DNA from 4 places in the Nonomuraea sp. NPDC049624 genome. Region 2 is predicted to be linked to each of the others. Evidence: riboswitches for the same ligand, from Rfam matches in the RefSeq annotation. Region 2 holds a riboswitch; each other region holds the start of a gene.
The links. Region 2 has a riboswitch for cyclic di-AMP ahead of AB0J76_RS05550 (NlpC/P60 family protein). Riboswitches for the same ligand answer to the same signal wherever they lie in the genome.
Positions count from the first base shown of each region.

Region 1 (3,903 bases), on a different contig from region 2:
CGGCCGACATCCTCGGGCGCACGCCGGCGGCCGTCCGGCAGCTCGCGGCCCGCGCCCGTCGCCACGTTCATGCCCGCCGTCCGCGTCACCGGACCGAGCCCGGCGTGCACGCCGAGGTGACCGAGCGGTTCGCCGCGGCGGCCCTCGGCGGTGACCTGCGGGCTTTGCTGGAGGTGCTGGCGCCGGAGGTGACCCTGTGGACCGACGGCGGCGGCAAGGGGCCCGCCACCAGCCTGCACCCGGTCCACGGCCGGGACGAGGTGGCCGCGATCTTCATGTCCGTGGCCGCGACGCTGACCCCCGGCGCGGTGGACCTGCGCTACCGGCGGGTGGCCGGGGATCCGTGCGCGCTGGTCTTCTCCGGTGACGGCCCGCTGGCCGTGGTCGTCGTCGATCTCACGCCCGAGGGCGACCGGATCGCCGCCGTCTACTCCGTCACCAACCCCGACAAGCTGACCGGCATCCGCTGAGCCGCCGGCCCCGCGGCTAGTTCATCGAGATGTGCACGTGGTCGTAGTGGTTCTCGGTGATGCTGCCGCGGTCGGACATCGAGCGCCAGCCCGAGCCCTGGTTGATGCGCTGCTTCCAGATCACGTACTTGACGCCCAGCTTGGCCTTGTTCTTCAGGGCCCAGTCGGCCAGCCGGTCGCCGAGCGCGTTGTTGACGGCGCTCGGCATGGTGCCGCCCGTGCTCATCATGAAGTCGCAGGCCCGGCCGAGCGGGTGCTCGCCGCTGGAGCCGGCCCGGAAGCAGCCCACCTCGTACGGCAGCGAGAAGTTCTTCTGCACCTGCGCGCGCATCAGCCGGGTGCGCGGCGTGATGTTGTCCGAGCCGGCCGGCAGCTCGGGCGCCCAGCTCCCGTCGGACTTCTTGCCCGGCCCGAACGGCACGAGGTCCTGGAGCTTCTTCTTGATGTCGTCGATGACGTCCTGGGCGTCGTCGCGCTGCTCGGCCACCTCCGCCGTGCCCGCCTTCAGCTGCGTCGCGAGCGCGGCGGCGGCCGTGGCGGCCTTCTTCTGGTCGTCGCGGGCCTTGGCCACGCTGTCCACGACCGCCTGCTGCTCGGCGGTGAGCTGTTCGAGCACGGCCGCGCCGCCGCCGTCCGGGGTCAGCATGAAGCCCGGCAGGGAGGCGTCGCGGCTCTGGTAGCGCAGCCGGGCGATCTCGGCGACCCGCTGCTCGGCCGTGGCGACCGCCTGCTCGGCGGCGGTGAGCCGCTGCTGGGCCGCGGTAGCGGCCTGCTGGGCCTTGGCCAGCTCGACCCGCTTGAGGTTGTACGTCTCGATCAGCTTGTCGACCTTGCGGTTGAGCTGCTTGAGCTGGGCCCGCAGCTGCGCCTCCGACGGCTTGGGCGCGGCTGACGCCGAGACTGAGGCGGCGGCCGGCTGGACGAGCAGGGCGGTGGCGGTGATGAGACCGACGGCAAGACTCGCGGGGGACGAAGCCGCCACGTGGTTGTTCCTCTCCCTCTGCCGGCCGGGTTAGCTGACGGGTTCGGGCACGGGAGCATTCCCTACCACTTGCGCGGATTCACCCCGGATGCGATGGGTCCCCGGCTCCCGGGCAACACGCCCGGGATTAGGCGTACAACGACCGTTATGGCCGGTGTCTAACGGGATATTAGTGGTAGATCACGAGTCATGCGACTTTAATGAGAAACCAATTAGTGATCAATTCGTGATCGCAACATGCGTGCCGCCTCCTCCGGCAGCACGTCGTTGACGAAGGCACCCATGGCCGACTCCGAGCCCGCCAGGTACTTCAGCTTCCCGGGCGCCCGCCTGATGCTGAACAGCTCCAGGTGCAGGTAGGCCAGCTCGCGGCCGTACCGCACCGGCGCCTGGTGCCAGGCCGAGATGTACGGCATCGCCACCCCGAACAGCGCGTCGAGCGCCCGCAGCACCGAGGTGTACAGCGGCGCGAACGCGGCCCGCTCCTCCTCCGACAGCGCCGCCAGGTCGGGCACCTGCCGGTGCGGATACACGTGCACCTCGAACGGCCAGCGCGCGGCGGCCGGGACGAACGCCGTCCAGAGCTCGTTGGCGGCCACCACCCGCGTGCCGGCGGCCCGCTCGGCGGCCAGCACGTCGGCGAACAGGTTGCCGCCCGTGTGCCGCGAGGCGGCCCCGAGCTGGAGCTTGGTGCGCGGGGTCACGTAGGGGTAGGCGTAGATCTGCCCGTGCGGGTGGGGGAGCGTGATGCCGATCTCCTCACCCCTGTTCTCGAAGCAGAACACCTGCTCGACGCCCTCGATGCCGGACAGCTCGGCCGTGCGGTCGGCCCACGCCTCCATCACCAGCCTGACCTGGGCGTTGGAGAGCCTGGAGAAGGAGGAGGAGTGGTCGGAGGTGAAGCAGACCACCTCACACCGCCCGACACCCGGCCGCACCTCACTCAGGCCGCCGACATCCCCGTAAGTCCCAAAATTTCCGGAGAAAGAGGGAAAGCGGTTCTCGAACACCACCACGTCATAGTCGTGGGCCGGGATCTCCGACGCCCGCGTGTCGGACGACGGGCACAACGGGCACTCGTCGGCCGGCGGCAGGAACGTGCGTGTCTGCCGATGGCCGGCGATCGCGATCCACTCCTCGGTCAGCGGGTCGTAACGCAGCTCGGAGGCCACCGGCCGCGGGTCGAGCGGCCGCCGGTCGATCGCGCTCCGGTCGGCGTCGTCGCGCCGGTCGAAGTAGATCAGCTCTCGGCCGTCTGCCAGGTGGGTGATGGTGCGCTTCAAGGCGTGCCCTCCGCGATGATCAGTTCTCCGGCCCGTTCGGCCAGTTCGGTGCGTGCTTCCTCGGGCAGCCCCGCGTCGCTGATGACCACGTCGGCCTCGGTCAGCTCGGCGATCGTGCTGATGCCGACCGTGTTCCACTTGGTGTGGTCGGCGGGGACCACCAGCCGGTGCGCCGCGGCCACCAGCTCCCTGTCGGTCTCGGACTCCAGCAGGTTGGGCGTGGTGAACCCGGCGCGCAGGCTCATGCCGTGCACCCCGAGGAAGAGCGTGTCCACGTGCAGGCGGCGGATGGCCGCCACCGCCACGGGGCCGACGAGCGCGTCGGAGGGGGTGCGCACGCCGCCGGTCAGCACGACCGTGCGGTCGGCGCGCGGGTTGCGGTGGAAGACCTCGGCGACGGGGATCGAATTGGTGATCACGGTCAGCTCGGGCACCGCGACCAGATGGTGGGCCAGCGCCCATATGGTGGTGCCGGCGGAGAGCGCCACGGCGGTGCCCGGCCGGACGAGAGTGGCCGCGTGCCGCGCGATGGCCTCCTTCTCCTGCTGCTGGCGGGCGGACTTGGCGGTGAAGCCCGGCTCCTCGGTCGAGCCGGGGCCGAGGGCCGTCGCGCCGCCATGAACCTTCTCCAGCAGCCCGCGCTCGGCCAGCACCTCAAGGTCGCGGCGTATCGTCATGTCGGAGACGCCGAGCTCGCGCACGAGGTCGGCCACCCGGACGCCGCCGCTGCTGCGTACGCGTTCCAGGATCGTCTGCTGACGCTGCTGTGCGAGCACGCCCACCCCTTCCAACAGATTCCACCAAATTATGACACGAGTTTGTTGAGGAATGTTAGGTCACGGCGTATCGCTTGTGCGAGCCGCGGGCAGGGGAGACCTTGAGGGTCACGATCCCGACCGCTGGAGGTGAGCCCATGGCGAAACGTGCACGCAAGGGCAGGGCGCGCAAGAAGAAGAAGGCGAACCACAGGAAGCGCCCGAACGCGAACTGAACACGGGTGGCCGCGCTCTCGCGGCCACCCATGTCGTCTTCAGCCGGGCAGTTCGGTGAGCGCCTGGTCGAGGCGCTCCTGCGGAAGCGAGTAGTCCTCCAGTTCGCCGGCCAGGTGGCGGTCGTAGGCGGCCAGGTCGAAGTGGCCGTGCCCGCACAGCGCGGTGAGGATCACCTT
Region 1 is NZ_JBFAOR010000010.1:350,836-354,738, forward strand. It holds gene sigJ (RNA polymerase sigma factor SigJ) at 1-470, shown strand, start outside; gene AB0J76_RS38150 (hypothetical protein) at 487-1,452, opposite strand; cyclic di-AMP (ydaO/yuaA leader) riboswitch at 1,458-1,596, opposite strand; gene galT (galactose-1-phosphate uridylyltransferase) at 1,665-2,735, opposite strand; gene AB0J76_RS38160 (DeoR/GlpR family DNA-binding transcription regulator) at 2,732-3,511, opposite strand; partial or broken gene AB0J76_RS38165 (TrpB-like pyridoxal phosphate-dependent enzyme) at 3,766-3,903, opposite strand, start outside.
Region 1: it holds a riboswitch for cyclic di-AMP, as region 2 does, so the genes downstream of both, AB0J76_RS38150 (hypothetical protein) here and AB0J76_RS05550 (NlpC/P60 family protein) in region 2, are expected to answer to the same signal.

Region 2 (3,903 bases):
TGCTGGCCGTAGCCCTGCTGGCCGTACTGGGCGTCCTGGCCGTAACCCTGCTGACCCGGCGCGGCCTGCTGGCCGTAGCCGGGCTGGGCGTACTGCTGGCCCGAGGCGGGCTGCTGGCCGTAGCCCTGCTGGCCGTACTGGGCGTCCTGGCCGTAGCCGGGCTGCGTGTACTGCTGGCCGGAGGACTGCGGCTGCTGGCCGTAACCCTGCTGGCCCGAGCCGGCCTGCTGGCCGTACTGGGCCTCCTGGCCGTAGCCCGGCTGGGTGTACTGCTGGCCGGAGGACTGCGGCTGCTGGCCGTAACCCTGCTGGCCCGAGGCGGGCTGCTGGCCGTACTGGGGCTGCTGGCCGTACTGGGGCTGCTGGCCGTAGCCCTGCTGCTGGCCGTACTGCTGCTGTTGCTGGCCGTACTGCTGTTGCTGGCCATAGCCCTGTTGCTGCTGCTGACCATATGGGGGCTGGCCGAAGGCATCGTCCGCCCGGTAGCCGACCACAGTCACGTCCGGGTCGGGCTCACCGGGCCGACGGCCGTGGTGCTGCCCGTACTCGGGGTTCTCGCCGGAATCGTCCTGTGGGTACGGCGGCTGTCCGGTGCTCACCGTGTCACCTCGCTTCGAGTGCGCATGTGGCACGTGTCAGGACACATGCCTGTGCTGCCCAACGTATCGACATAGGTATCAACAATCACCTTTCCAAGTGGTCAAGGTCCGCGTCACCCGATGTCAGATGCAGCAGCATGCGGGTGTTGCCAAGGGTGTTCGGTTTGACGTGTTCCAGATCAAGGAACTCCGCCACACCCTCGTCGTACGAGGCCAGCAACTCGGCGTAGACCTCGGGTGAGACCGGGGTGCCCTGGATGGGGCGGAAACCGTGCCTCGCGAAGAAGTCGACCTCAAAAGTCAGACAGAATACACGCCGCAGCCCCAGATCCTTCGCCTGCCGGACGAGTGCCGAGACGATCCGCCGCCCCACGCCCAGCCCCCGGCACGCGGGATCGACGGCCACCGTACGGACCTCGGCGAGGTCCTCCCACAGCACGTGGAGCGCGCCGCAGCCGACGACCTCCCCGTCCCGCTCGGCCACCCAGAACTCCTGGACGTCCTCGTACAGCGTGACCGTGGCCTTCTCCAGGAGCCGCGGACCCGCGCCCGCGTAGGTGTCCACGAGACGCCTGATCGCACGCACGTCGGGCGTGCGGGCACGCCTGACCACGACCGCGGTCTCGGGGACTGCCACTTCGGCCACCTGCTCCATGGCTCTCCAGGGTACAGATCTCATTACGGCTCGGCCCTAAATCCCACGTCTCGGGCATCTCATCACATCCCGTGGTCGAGCGAACACGAGCCGACTTGGAGCTTTCCTCCAGACCTCAGCGCCCCGAATGCTGGACAAAAGGTGCAGAAGCCCGCTTCCGTACGGCTACCCACGAGATCACCTTGTGACCCTTCAGTTGTGAAACCTCTACAGACTCGGCAGTTCCGGTTGAGCGTGAACCCGGAGTGCATTAGTGTCCAGCGACGATGTTCTCCGCGTAATGCGCGCGGAAAGACACGCCCAATTCCCGCAAGGGAAGCCGGGGAACCAACGGCGGCGAGCAGCCAGCGCCGCCACTTGGGGTGAATCCGACCATCTCGGTAGGGCTGCTCCGGCCCGAACCCGTCAGCTAACCCGGCCGGCGTCGATGAGAGGAGCTCGGTTGGTGAAGCGGACGCTCGACCGCTCGGGGAAGACGGGGGGCAGGCACGCCCGCCCCCAGGAACAGGCCAGGCGCGCACGCCGCCTCGGCGTCATCGGCGTCACCGTCGCCGCGATGCTGTTCGCCGTCCCCGTCGGTTCCGCCGCCGCCGACCCGAAGCCGTCGCTCTCCGAGCTCTCCGACCAGGTGGAGAAGCTGCACGAAGAGATCGAGACGCTGGCCGAGCAGTACAACGAGCAGCGCGAACGGCTGAAGGCCGCGCAGAAGGCCAACGACTCCGCCCAGAAGATCCTGGCCACCAGCGAGTCCGACCTGGCCGCCAGGCGCGCCAGGGCCTCGCTGCTCGCCCAGAACGCCTACATCACCGGCGGCCTGGACAAGGCCCTGGCCTTCGCCCAGTCCGGCGACCCCGAGACCTTCCTCGACCGGGCCGCGACCACGTACGCGCTCGAACAGCAGCAGGGCGAGGAGGTCAACCAGCTCGCCAAGGCCATGGAGGCCGCCGAGCGGGCCAGGGCCGGCGCGAAGACCCGCATCGCCGAGGTCCAGAAGATCGTCACCGATCTGGAGGCCAAGCGCTCGAAGATCACCAAGCTGGTCACCAAGGTGGAGAGCAACCTCTACCGGCGGGCCATGGGCGAGGCCGGCCGTCCCGGCACCCGGGCCGTACGCGTCAACCTGCCGGTCATCGGCGACGGCAAGGCGGCCCAGGCCGTCAAGTGGGCCCTCACCCAGCAGCTCAAGCCGTACGTGTGGGGCGCCGAAGGGCCGCGCTCCTACGACTGCTCCGGCCTGGTGATGGCCGCCTACCAGCGTGTGGGCATCTCGCTCCCCCACTACACCGGCGACCAGTGGACGGCCGGCACGCACGTCAGCCGTGACCAGCTGCGCCCCGGCGACCTGGTGTTCTTCTACAGCGACCTGCACCACGTCGGCATCTACATCGGCGGCGGCATGATGGTCCACGCCCCGCGCACGGGTGACGTCGTGCGGGTCGCCCCGATCGGCGGGCGGCCGTTCGCCGGCGGCGTGCGCATCGCGGACTGACCGGCGCCCCACACCGCCCCAGCGCCACACCGCCCAGCCCCACTTCATCCAGCGCCACTTCGCCCAGCGCCGCCAGATGAGCGCCGCTAGATGAGCTGGCGGCGCGCCGCCCATGCCACGGCCTCGATCGCCGTGGCCACGCCGATGCGGTCGCAGATGCCCCTCAGCCTGCGCCGTACGGTCCGTCCGCTGATGTCCAGCCGCCTGCCGACCCGATCGACGGTCACCCCCCTGGCCAGTTCGGCCAGTAACGCCAAATCCGCGTGGCTCAGCTCAACGCCTTCTGTGAGCACATCCACCGGGAGCCCTCCCCCCAACAGCAGAACTCGGACCTTTCAGGCGAAGCAAAGCCGCTCGTCTCGGTGAAGGTAAACGCATCGCGGAAAGGTCGTCAAGCGCGACAATCGGCGCCCTTGACCAGTGCTATTGACATGATCACTTATATGTGACGTACTCCGCATATGTCGGCACGCCGTGATCAGCTATGAACGGTCCAAACGATCAATTCGGCGGCCCGGTTCCACCTCCGATGAGCGCCACCGACGTGCTGGGTTTTGATCCCTCGGATCCGCAATTTGTGCGCGATCCGTACGTCCGATATCGCGAGCTGCGAGCCGCCGGGCCGATCTTCAGAACGCGCGGCGGGCTGCTCGTCGTGACCACGTACGAGTTGTGCGCGGCCGTGCTGCGCGACCCCGGGTTCGGTCACGGAACGTCCCCGCCCGCGCAGGAAGAGGCAGGTCAGCCCGGCAGGTCGTTCCTGCTCATGGACCCGCCCGATCACACCCGGTTGCGTGCTCTGGTCAGCCGCGCGTTCACGCCGCGCATGGTGGCCCGCCTCAGGCCGCGGATCGAGGCGATCACCGCCGACCTGATCGGACGGCTGCCGGAGGAGGCGGAGCTGATTTCCGGCTTCGCGTACCCGCTGCCGGTGATGGTGATCAGCGAGATGCTCGGGGTGCCGCCGGAGGACCACGACCGCTTCCGCGGGTGGAGCGAGGCCCTTGCCCGCGGACTTGACCCGATGCTGACAGACGCCCTCATGTCGGAAACAGAGCGTTCCAGGAACGAGTTCCGCGACTACTTCCGCCGCCTGATCGCGCGGCGGCGCGAGCATCCCGGGGAGGACCTCCTGAGCGCCCTCGCCCACGTCGAGGAGC
Region 2 is NZ_JBFAOR010000001.1:1,056,836-1,060,738, reverse strand. It holds gene AB0J76_RS05560 (RDD family protein) at 1-599, opposite strand, end outside; gene AB0J76_RS05555 (amino-acid N-acetyltransferase) at 685-1,254, opposite strand; cyclic di-AMP (ydaO/yuaA leader) riboswitch at 1,542-1,693, shown strand; gene AB0J76_RS05550 (NlpC/P60 family protein) at 1,700-2,743, shown strand; gene AB0J76_RS05545 (LuxR C-terminal-related transcriptional regulator) at 2,830-3,042, opposite strand; gene AB0J76_RS05540 (cytochrome P450) at 3,321-3,903, shown strand, end outside.

Region 3 (3,903 bases), on a different contig from region 2:
AACGGCGGGACGGGCGGGCGGGTCATGGGCTGTCCTCTCCGATCGAGAGAACGGTCGTTCTCCCGGCTTGTGCGATAGCGTAGAGAACGAGCGTTCTCCGCGGCAAGCACCTGGAGGGGTGTCATGGATCACGAGCAGCGGTTGCTGGACGCCGCGGGCGACCTCTTCTACCGCCGCGGCGTGCAGGCGGTCGGCATGGACGAGATCCGGGCCGCCTCCGGCGTCTCGCTGAAACGCCTTTACCAGTGTTTCCCGTCGAAGGAGGCGCTGGTCGTGGCCTATCTGCGGCGGCGCGACGAACGCTGGATGGCCTCGCTCACCGCGTACGTGGCGGGTGCCGGCGACCGCATCCCGGCGGTCTTCGCGTGGCTGGAACGCTGGTTCACCGAGGACGACTTCCGCGGCTGCGGGTTCGCCAACGCCTTCGCCGAGCTGGGCGCCGGTTCGGCCGCCGTCCGCACGGCGGTGCGCGAGCACAAGGAGCGCCTGCGCGCCTACCTGCGCTCGCTCGCCGAGGAGGCGGGAGCCGGGGACCCCGCCCTGCTCGCCGAGCAGTTGCTCACCCTGATCGACGGCGCCACGGTGACCGCGATGATCTCCGGGGAGCCGGGCGCGGCCCGCTCGGCCGGACAGGCCGCGGCGGTTCTGGTCCACCGGCACCGGCGGCCCTGAGACGCGAAAGAGCGCACTCCCCGCGGGGAGTGCGCTCTTCGGCAGAGCAGGATCAGGCGGCGTAGGACGGGTAGCCGTAGCCGACGACCTGCGAGGTCGGCCGGACGCGCTGCTCGACCTTGCCGTTGCCGGTGTTGCCCTCGATCGTGGAGATCGTGCCGTCGCCGTTGTCCTTGACGACGAAGCCGACGTGCTGGATGTCGTTCAGGCTCTTGCTGCCGCTCCAGGAGAAGAAGACGACGGCGCCCGGCTTGGCCTCGGTGCCCCAGCGGTCGTTGGCGGCGAACCACTTGGCGTGGGTCACGGTGTAGGCGTCCCAGCCGACCTGCGGGCGGGCGCCGGTCTGCTCGCCGACCCAGGAGACGAACATCGAGCACCAGGGGGCGTTCAGGTACATGGCGCGGTTGCCGCCGTCACGCGCGGCGGTCTCGGCGGCGCGCTGGGAGTCGGCGTACCACTTCTGGAACTTGGTGCCGCCGCCGTTGGCGTCCTCGGAGGTGCCGACCTGAGCGCGGGCCGTGGCCAGCACCTGGGCGGCGGTGACGTTGACCTTGCCCTTGGCGCTCTCGTCGGCGGCGCTGTTCTGCGCGACGCGCGGCTGGGCGGCCACGCCGGCGACCTTGGCGGTCTGGGTTGCGGTGTGGGCGGTGGCGTGGGTGGCGTCGGCGTTCACTGCCGCGTGCGTGCCGAGCACGCCGGCGACGGCGGTCGCGCCGAGAGCGATCTTGGCGAGGTCGAGCTTGTAGGCACGGTGAAGACGGTGCTTGGCCATGAGGGTGTTACTCCTTGAGCTTCCGTGCCGCTTGCCGGGTTAGCTGACGGGTTCGGGCGGGAAGCTGCCCTACGGCACCACGGTGCCGATTCACCCCATTGGACACATGGGTCCCCGGTTCCGCGCACAGGCGGATTCAGCGGTCTCTTGGTCAGGCAAAGGGCTGACGCATCGTCTTCCCGGGCCCCGGAAAGGGCCTGAAGGTATATGTGCGACGCCCAGATGCGGAGATGTCCGCATCGATTCTGTACAACACGGGTCCCGCTTGGGTAATTCCCAGGCAATGCCATCCCTACCTGGGACGACTCCCCGTTCGGCTGGGTACAACCAAGCTACCCGGCGAGTAATTCCCCGGCAAATGGCGGCAATAATTTCGACGCTGCGTGCGAGAAACGCTACGCGCCGAATCGGTTCACGCCACGTGCGCCTTTATCGCCACGCTCGTGAGCGCCAGCAACAATTCCAGATCGGGCTCGGCGTCGACCTGCACGGCGACCCAGGCGCCGTCGCGGCAGGCGTGGACCTGGTCGCACGCCCCCAGATACGGCTCCAGGCGGCCGATGGCGGGGGCGGTGAGCCGTACGTGGATCTCGTCCCGGCCGGCCAGGCGCAGGATCTCGGTTCCGTGTACGGCGAAGGCGACCTGCTGACCGGTGCCGCTGACGTTCAGCGACGGCCAGGACCGTAACTCCGCGACCGCGCGGGCCACGTAGGGTCCGCGTCGCGTGGGCGTCCGCCGCCAGGCGGAGATTCCTGCCACGCTCCAATGCTGAGCCACGGCTCACCCCGCCGTCAGCCCCCGTTCCGGAACCGTTATCCCCTCGTGAACGGGCGTGTCCGGGGTCTGACCGGCACGGTTACGGACACCTGACCGATACGTATTGACGCTCCCCCAGGCAGCGGCTACCGTCGATTCACAACTTAAAGGAAACTTTCCTAATAGTTTCCCCAGAAGTCTCCCATCCCACTCCCCACACACCCCCCAACGGATGTCGGAGCGACATGAAACACACCATTCTGAGCAAGGTCCTGGCGGGAATGGCGGCATTGGCCCTGCCCCTCACCGCGGCCGTGGCCGTCCCGACGCTCGCCTCCGCCAGCACGGTGGCGTACGCGGCGGCCTGGGCCCCGTGGACCGCCTACACGGCGGGCACGGTCGTCACCTACAACGGCGTGGACTACGTCTGCCTCCAGGCGCACACCTCGCAGCCCGGCTGGGAGCCGCCGAACGTGGCGGCGCTGTGGAAGGTCTCCGGTGGCGGCGGCACCGACACGACCGCGCCGTCGGTGCCGGGCAACCTGCGCTCGACCGGCGTCACGGACACGAGCGTGGCCCTGGCCTGGAACGCCTCCACCGACAACGTGGCCGTGACCGGCTACGAGGTCTACCGCGGCGGCACCCTGGTCACCACCGTCACCGGCACCACGTACAACGACACCGGCCTCACCGCGAACACCGCCTACAGCTACACCGTGCGCGCGCGTGACGCGGCCGGCAACCGCTCGGCCAACAGCAACCAGATCTCCGCGACGACCACCGGCGGCGGTGGCGGCGACGACAAGACCCCGCCGTCGGTGCCCGGCAACCTGCGCTCGACCGGCGTCAGCAACAACAGCGTCGCGCTGGCCTGGAACGCCTCCACCGACAACGTGGCGGTCACCGGCTACGAGGTCTACCGCGGCGGCACCCTGATCACCACCGTCACCGGCACCACGTACAACGACACCGGCCTCACCGCCAACACGTCCTACACCTACACCGTGCGCGCGCGTGACGCGGCCGGCAACCGCTCGGCCGACAGCAACCAGATCACCGCGACCACCACGGGCGGCGGCGGTGGCGGCGGCAACAAGGTGCTGGGCTACTTCGTCCAGTGGGGCATCTACCAGCGCGGCTACCACGTCAAGAACATCGACACCAGCGGCTCGGCGGCCAAGCTGACCCACATCAACTACGCGTTCGGCAACGTGCAGAACGGCCAGTGCACGATCGGCGACAGCTACGCCGACTACGACCGCTTCTACCAGGCGGGCGAGAGCGTCGACGGCGTCGCCGACACCTGGGACAACGGCGCGCTGCGCGGCAACTTCAACCAGCTGCGCAAGCTGAAGAAGAAGTACCCCAACCTGAAGGTGCTCTTCTCCTTCGGCGGCTGGACCTGGTCCGGCGGCTTCGGCCAGGCGGCGCAGAACCCGACGGCCTTCGCCGACTCCTGCTACAAGCTGGTGGAGGACCCCCGCTGGGCCGACGTCTTCGACGGCATCGACATCGACTGGGAGTACCCGAACGCCTGCGGCCTGACCTGTGACACCAGCGGCGCGGCGGCGTTCAAGAACGTGATGTCCGCGCTGCGCTCGCGCTTCGGCGCGAACAACCTGGTCACCGCGGCCATCACCGCCGACGGCAACGACGGCGGCAAGATCGACGCGGCCGACTACGGCGGCGCCGCCCAGTACGT
Region 3 is NZ_JBFAOR010000007.1:488,456-492,358, reverse strand. It holds gene AB0J76_RS30180 (nuclear transport factor 2 family protein) at 1-26, opposite strand, end outside; gene AB0J76_RS30175 (TetR/AcrR family transcriptional regulator) at 124-672, shown strand; gene AB0J76_RS30170 (CHAP domain-containing protein) at 725-1,444, opposite strand; cyclic di-AMP (ydaO/yuaA leader) riboswitch at 1,459-1,596, opposite strand; gene AB0J76_RS30165 (luciferase family protein) at 1,857-2,204, opposite strand; gene AB0J76_RS30160 (glycosyl hydrolase family 18 protein) at 2,447-3,903, shown strand, end outside.
Region 3: it holds a riboswitch for cyclic di-AMP, as region 2 does, so the genes downstream of both, AB0J76_RS30170 (CHAP domain-containing protein) here and AB0J76_RS05550 (NlpC/P60 family protein) in region 2, are expected to answer to the same signal.

Region 4 (3,903 bases), on a different contig from region 2:
ATCGTCGACCACGGCAGCGGCATGGCGCTCGGCACGCTCGGCGGCTCGAAGGAGCTGGACCTGCAGGTCGCGGCGGCGGGCAACACCGAGGTCATCAAGGCCAAGCTGCGCACGATGGACTCACTGGGCCTCAAGGACGGCATCGAGGACATCCTGATCACGCTGACCGCCCAGTACCACATCATCCGCCCGCTGACCGGCCGCAGCGGCAAGGGCCTGTTCCTCTACCTCGCCCTCGACCGCAACCGGGCCAACCTGGCCCTGGCCCGGCACATGCTCAAGGTCATCGAGGAGAAGCTGGAGCTCTGACGGCCCGCGCCGACAAAGGCTCTGCGGCGGGTCTTGTGGCGGGTCACGCGGCGGGCTCCGGCCGGGCGGGCGTCGCGGAGCCGGTGTGGGCGGTGATCTCGGCGACGATCGCGGGCCAGAGGGGGCGGGGCAGGTCGTGGCCCATGCCGGGGTAGGTGACCAGGCGGGAGTCCGGGATGGCGGCGGCCGTGGCCCGCCCGCCGGCGAGCGGCACGAGCTGGTCGTCCTCGCCGTGGATGACCAGCGCGGGCACCTTCAGCCCGCCCAGCGCGGACGTGCGGTCGCCCGAGGCCATGATGGCGGCGAGCTGGCGGGCGGTGCCGGACGGGTCGTGGCAGCGGTCGAAGGCGAGCCCGGCCAGCCTGGTGACGCGTTCGCGGTCCAGCTCCCAGCCGGGGGACCCGAGCACGGCCCAGGTGCTCAGCGCGCCGGCGACGACCCCCTCGCGGTCGGTCGCGGGCTTGGCGAGGAGCACCGCGGCGGCCGCCTCGGTCGGCGGGGCCGCCTGCGGGCTGGGCGTGGACATGATCGAGGTCAGGCTCAGCACGCGGGCGGGGTGCCGGATGGCCAGCGCCTGGGCGATCATCCCGCCCATCGAGGCGCCGACGACGTGCGCGGCGGGCAGGCCCAGGACGTCCATGAGCCCGGCGCTGTCGTCGGCCAGGTCGTCCAGCACGTACGGCGAGGGCGCACCCCATGCGGGCACGCCCTCGTCGTGGAGGTGGGTGGACAGGCCCGCGTCGCGGTTGTCGAACCTGATGACGTGGTGGCCCTGCTCGGCCAGGAGTTCGCAGAACTCGTCGTCCCAGTGGATGAGCTGGGCGCCGAGTCCCATGATGAGCAGCAGGGGCCTGCCTTCCGGTGAGCCGAAGCTCTCGTAGGCGATCTCGATGCCGTTGGCGGCTGCGCGCTGGATCACAGCGACCAGAATGTCATTCTGGTCGCGAGGCGTAAAGAGTGGTCTGTCCGCAGATCAGTCGTTGAGGAGCTTGCGCAGACGCTCGCCGCCGAGCACCACGCCGCCGCCGGCCAGCACGAGCACGCCGGCCATCACGGTGCCGCCCATCGCGACGGTCTTCCCGACCTGGCCGCCGGCGGAACCGGCCGCGTCGTCGGCGGGCTCTTCGGCCAGCACCTTGGGGGGCTCGGCGGGGTTGTCGTCGAACCTGCCCCATGCGCCGGTGGAGAAGGCCACGGGGTAGTTCTTCTTGCCCTTGCCGTCGCCCCACTTGGTGATGACGTAGTCGATCTTGATGTGGCCCTGGCCGCCGTTGCCGTCCACGCCGAGCGTGTCGGGGTTGAAGGTGCCGCCGGTCAGCTCGGCGAAGGTCTTGGCGTCGAGGTCGAGCATGACGCCACGGCTGGAGGGCTCGCCGGGGCCGCGGTCGCCCACGAAGAACGGCATCTTCTTGCCGTTGTAGGTCACGTAACCCTCGGTCATGAGGGGCCAGCTGGGGCTGGCGGCCAGGCCCTTCTGCATGGGCTTGCCGCTGGCCGGCAGGCCGGTGTCGCCGGCGCGGCCGGAGGAGTCGTCCCAGAAGTAGGAAGCCTTCGTGGAACCCTTGAGCAGGATCTTCTGGTCGTCGCCGGTGTCGGCGTGGGCGCCGGTGGCGGAGATCGTCAGCGCGCCCATGGCGGACACGGACAGCAGAGCGAGAGAGCGCAGGCCAAATCGAGACATGAAGCAGTGAAGTCCTTCGCGAGGGGACAGGGGGAACGCGCGTGACTACGGTGCGTAACCGGGCAGAGCGCCGAAAAGGTGGTTACGCGGCGCGTGGGGGAAGTCAGGGAAGAGACCGCTCAGCAGGCGGTCGTCACTACACTGTCCGGGGGTACGACGAGGTGGTACATGCGTGAAGTCCTCTCCATCTCGCCTACCGGGTTAGCTGACGGGTTCGGGCGTGGAGATGCCCTACCGGCACGTGGCCGGATTCACCCCAATGAGATGGGTCCCCGGTTCCCGACAAGTCGGGATTCGGCGCCAGCTGTCGTCCCTCTCCTGGTAGGGACTACGCCACCAGCTGGTAATTGGTTAAGACCGTACCCAGAGATTCGGACAAATACAAACGAATCGTCATGAACCGGGTAAAGATCTACCTATCACGGCAAAGAGAAAGGGGGCACGGCATGCCGTACCCCCTGCTAAATCGGGCCTTTCAGCCGCCGCTCTTGCGCCTGAAGGATCTTTTACTCGCTGCCGGACCGTGCGCCCCGTGGATCTTCGACGGGTCCACGCCCCTGCCACCCGCGGCCGAGTCGGCCTGCTGCCCGCGCTTGCGTTCCAACGCCTCGCGGAACTTGCGCTTCATCTCGTCCTCGGGAGTCTCGCTGACTTCCGGCTCCGGTGTTTCCGCCATGAGGACCTCCTGGTTCTGGGGACATCCACAGCTTCGCACGACGTCGCTTACGACGCGAAACCGGCCTCCACTCTGCTCTCCGCGGCGGGCGCCTGCTCCAGCCGCCTGCCGGGCATCATGACCAGCGCGACCAGGGCGATCACCGCGCCCGCCACGCCCAGCGACGGGATGACCACGGCCGCCGCCGAGGCGTGCGCGGCCGCGAGCCCGTGGACGGGCGCGTCCGTGGTGATGACCGACGTGTACGCGGTGCCGGCCAGCGCCAGCGCCACGGAGCCGCCGATCTGCCGGAAGAAGGTGAGGTTGGCCGAGGCCGTGCCGATGTACCGCGGCGGGACGGCCTGCTGCACGGCCACGGTCAGCCCCGACAACATCGGCCCCATGCCGAGCCCGAGCAGCGCCATCCACCCGGCCAGCAGCAGGCCGTCGGTGCGCACGGTGAGGTTCAGGCAGAGCAGGCTGCCGGCTGCCAGCAGGAACGGCGCCCCGACCAGCCACGGCTTGTACGTGCGCGTCCTGGACATCAGCGTGCCCATGAGCGCGCTGCCCGCCACCATGGCCAGCGTCATCGGGTAGATCCTCAGCCCCGACTCGGTGGCGCTGACGCCCAGCGCCTGCTGGAAGTAGCGGGGCAGGAACACCACGCCGGCGTACATGCAGAAGGCGGTGAAGAAGGAGGTCGCGTTGACCAGCGTGTAGGTACGGTCCCGGAACAGGTGCATCGGCATGACCGGGTTCGCCGCCCGCAACTCGACCAGTACGAACGCGGCCAGCAGCACCAGCGCCAGCAGGATCGGCCCGGCCACGGACGGGGACGTCCAGGAGTTGCCGTCCAGGCCCTTCTCGGTCAGGCCGAGCAGCAGGGCGCTGATGGCCACGCTGAACACCGCGATGCCCGCGTAGTCCGGCCGGCCCCCGCCGCCGGTGCCCGCACGGAACGGCAGCCGCAGCACCACGATCGCGATCAGCACGATCCCGAGCGGCACGTTCACGTAGAAGGCCCACCGCCAGCTCGCGTGGTCGGTGAACAACCCGCCCAGGAAGGGCCCGGCCAGGTACGTCAACGCCATCACGCCGCCGAGCGCGCCCTGCACGCGGGCGCCGTTGCGGCCGGGCGGGAACATCTCCATCACCAGGGCCAGCGACAGCGGCAACAACGCGCCCGCGCCCAGCCCCTGCACGGCGCGGAAGGCGATGAGCTGGGTCATGTCCTGGGCGAGCCCGCACAACGCCGATC
Region 4 is NZ_JBFAOR010000008.1:423,155-427,057, reverse strand. It holds gene AB0J76_RS33050 (hypothetical protein) at 1-309, shown strand, start outside; gene AB0J76_RS33045 (alpha/beta hydrolase) at 353-1,228, opposite strand; partial or broken gene AB0J76_RS33040 (hypothetical protein) at 1,514-1,942, opposite strand; cyclic di-AMP (ydaO/yuaA leader) riboswitch at 2,166-2,300, opposite strand; gene AB0J76_RS33035 (DUF5302 domain-containing protein) at 2,466-2,666, opposite strand; gene AB0J76_RS33030 (MDR family MFS transporter) at 2,714-3,903, opposite strand, start outside.
Region 4: it holds a riboswitch for cyclic di-AMP, as region 2 does, so the genes downstream of both, AB0J76_RS33040 (hypothetical protein) here and AB0J76_RS05550 (NlpC/P60 family protein) in region 2, are expected to answer to the same signal.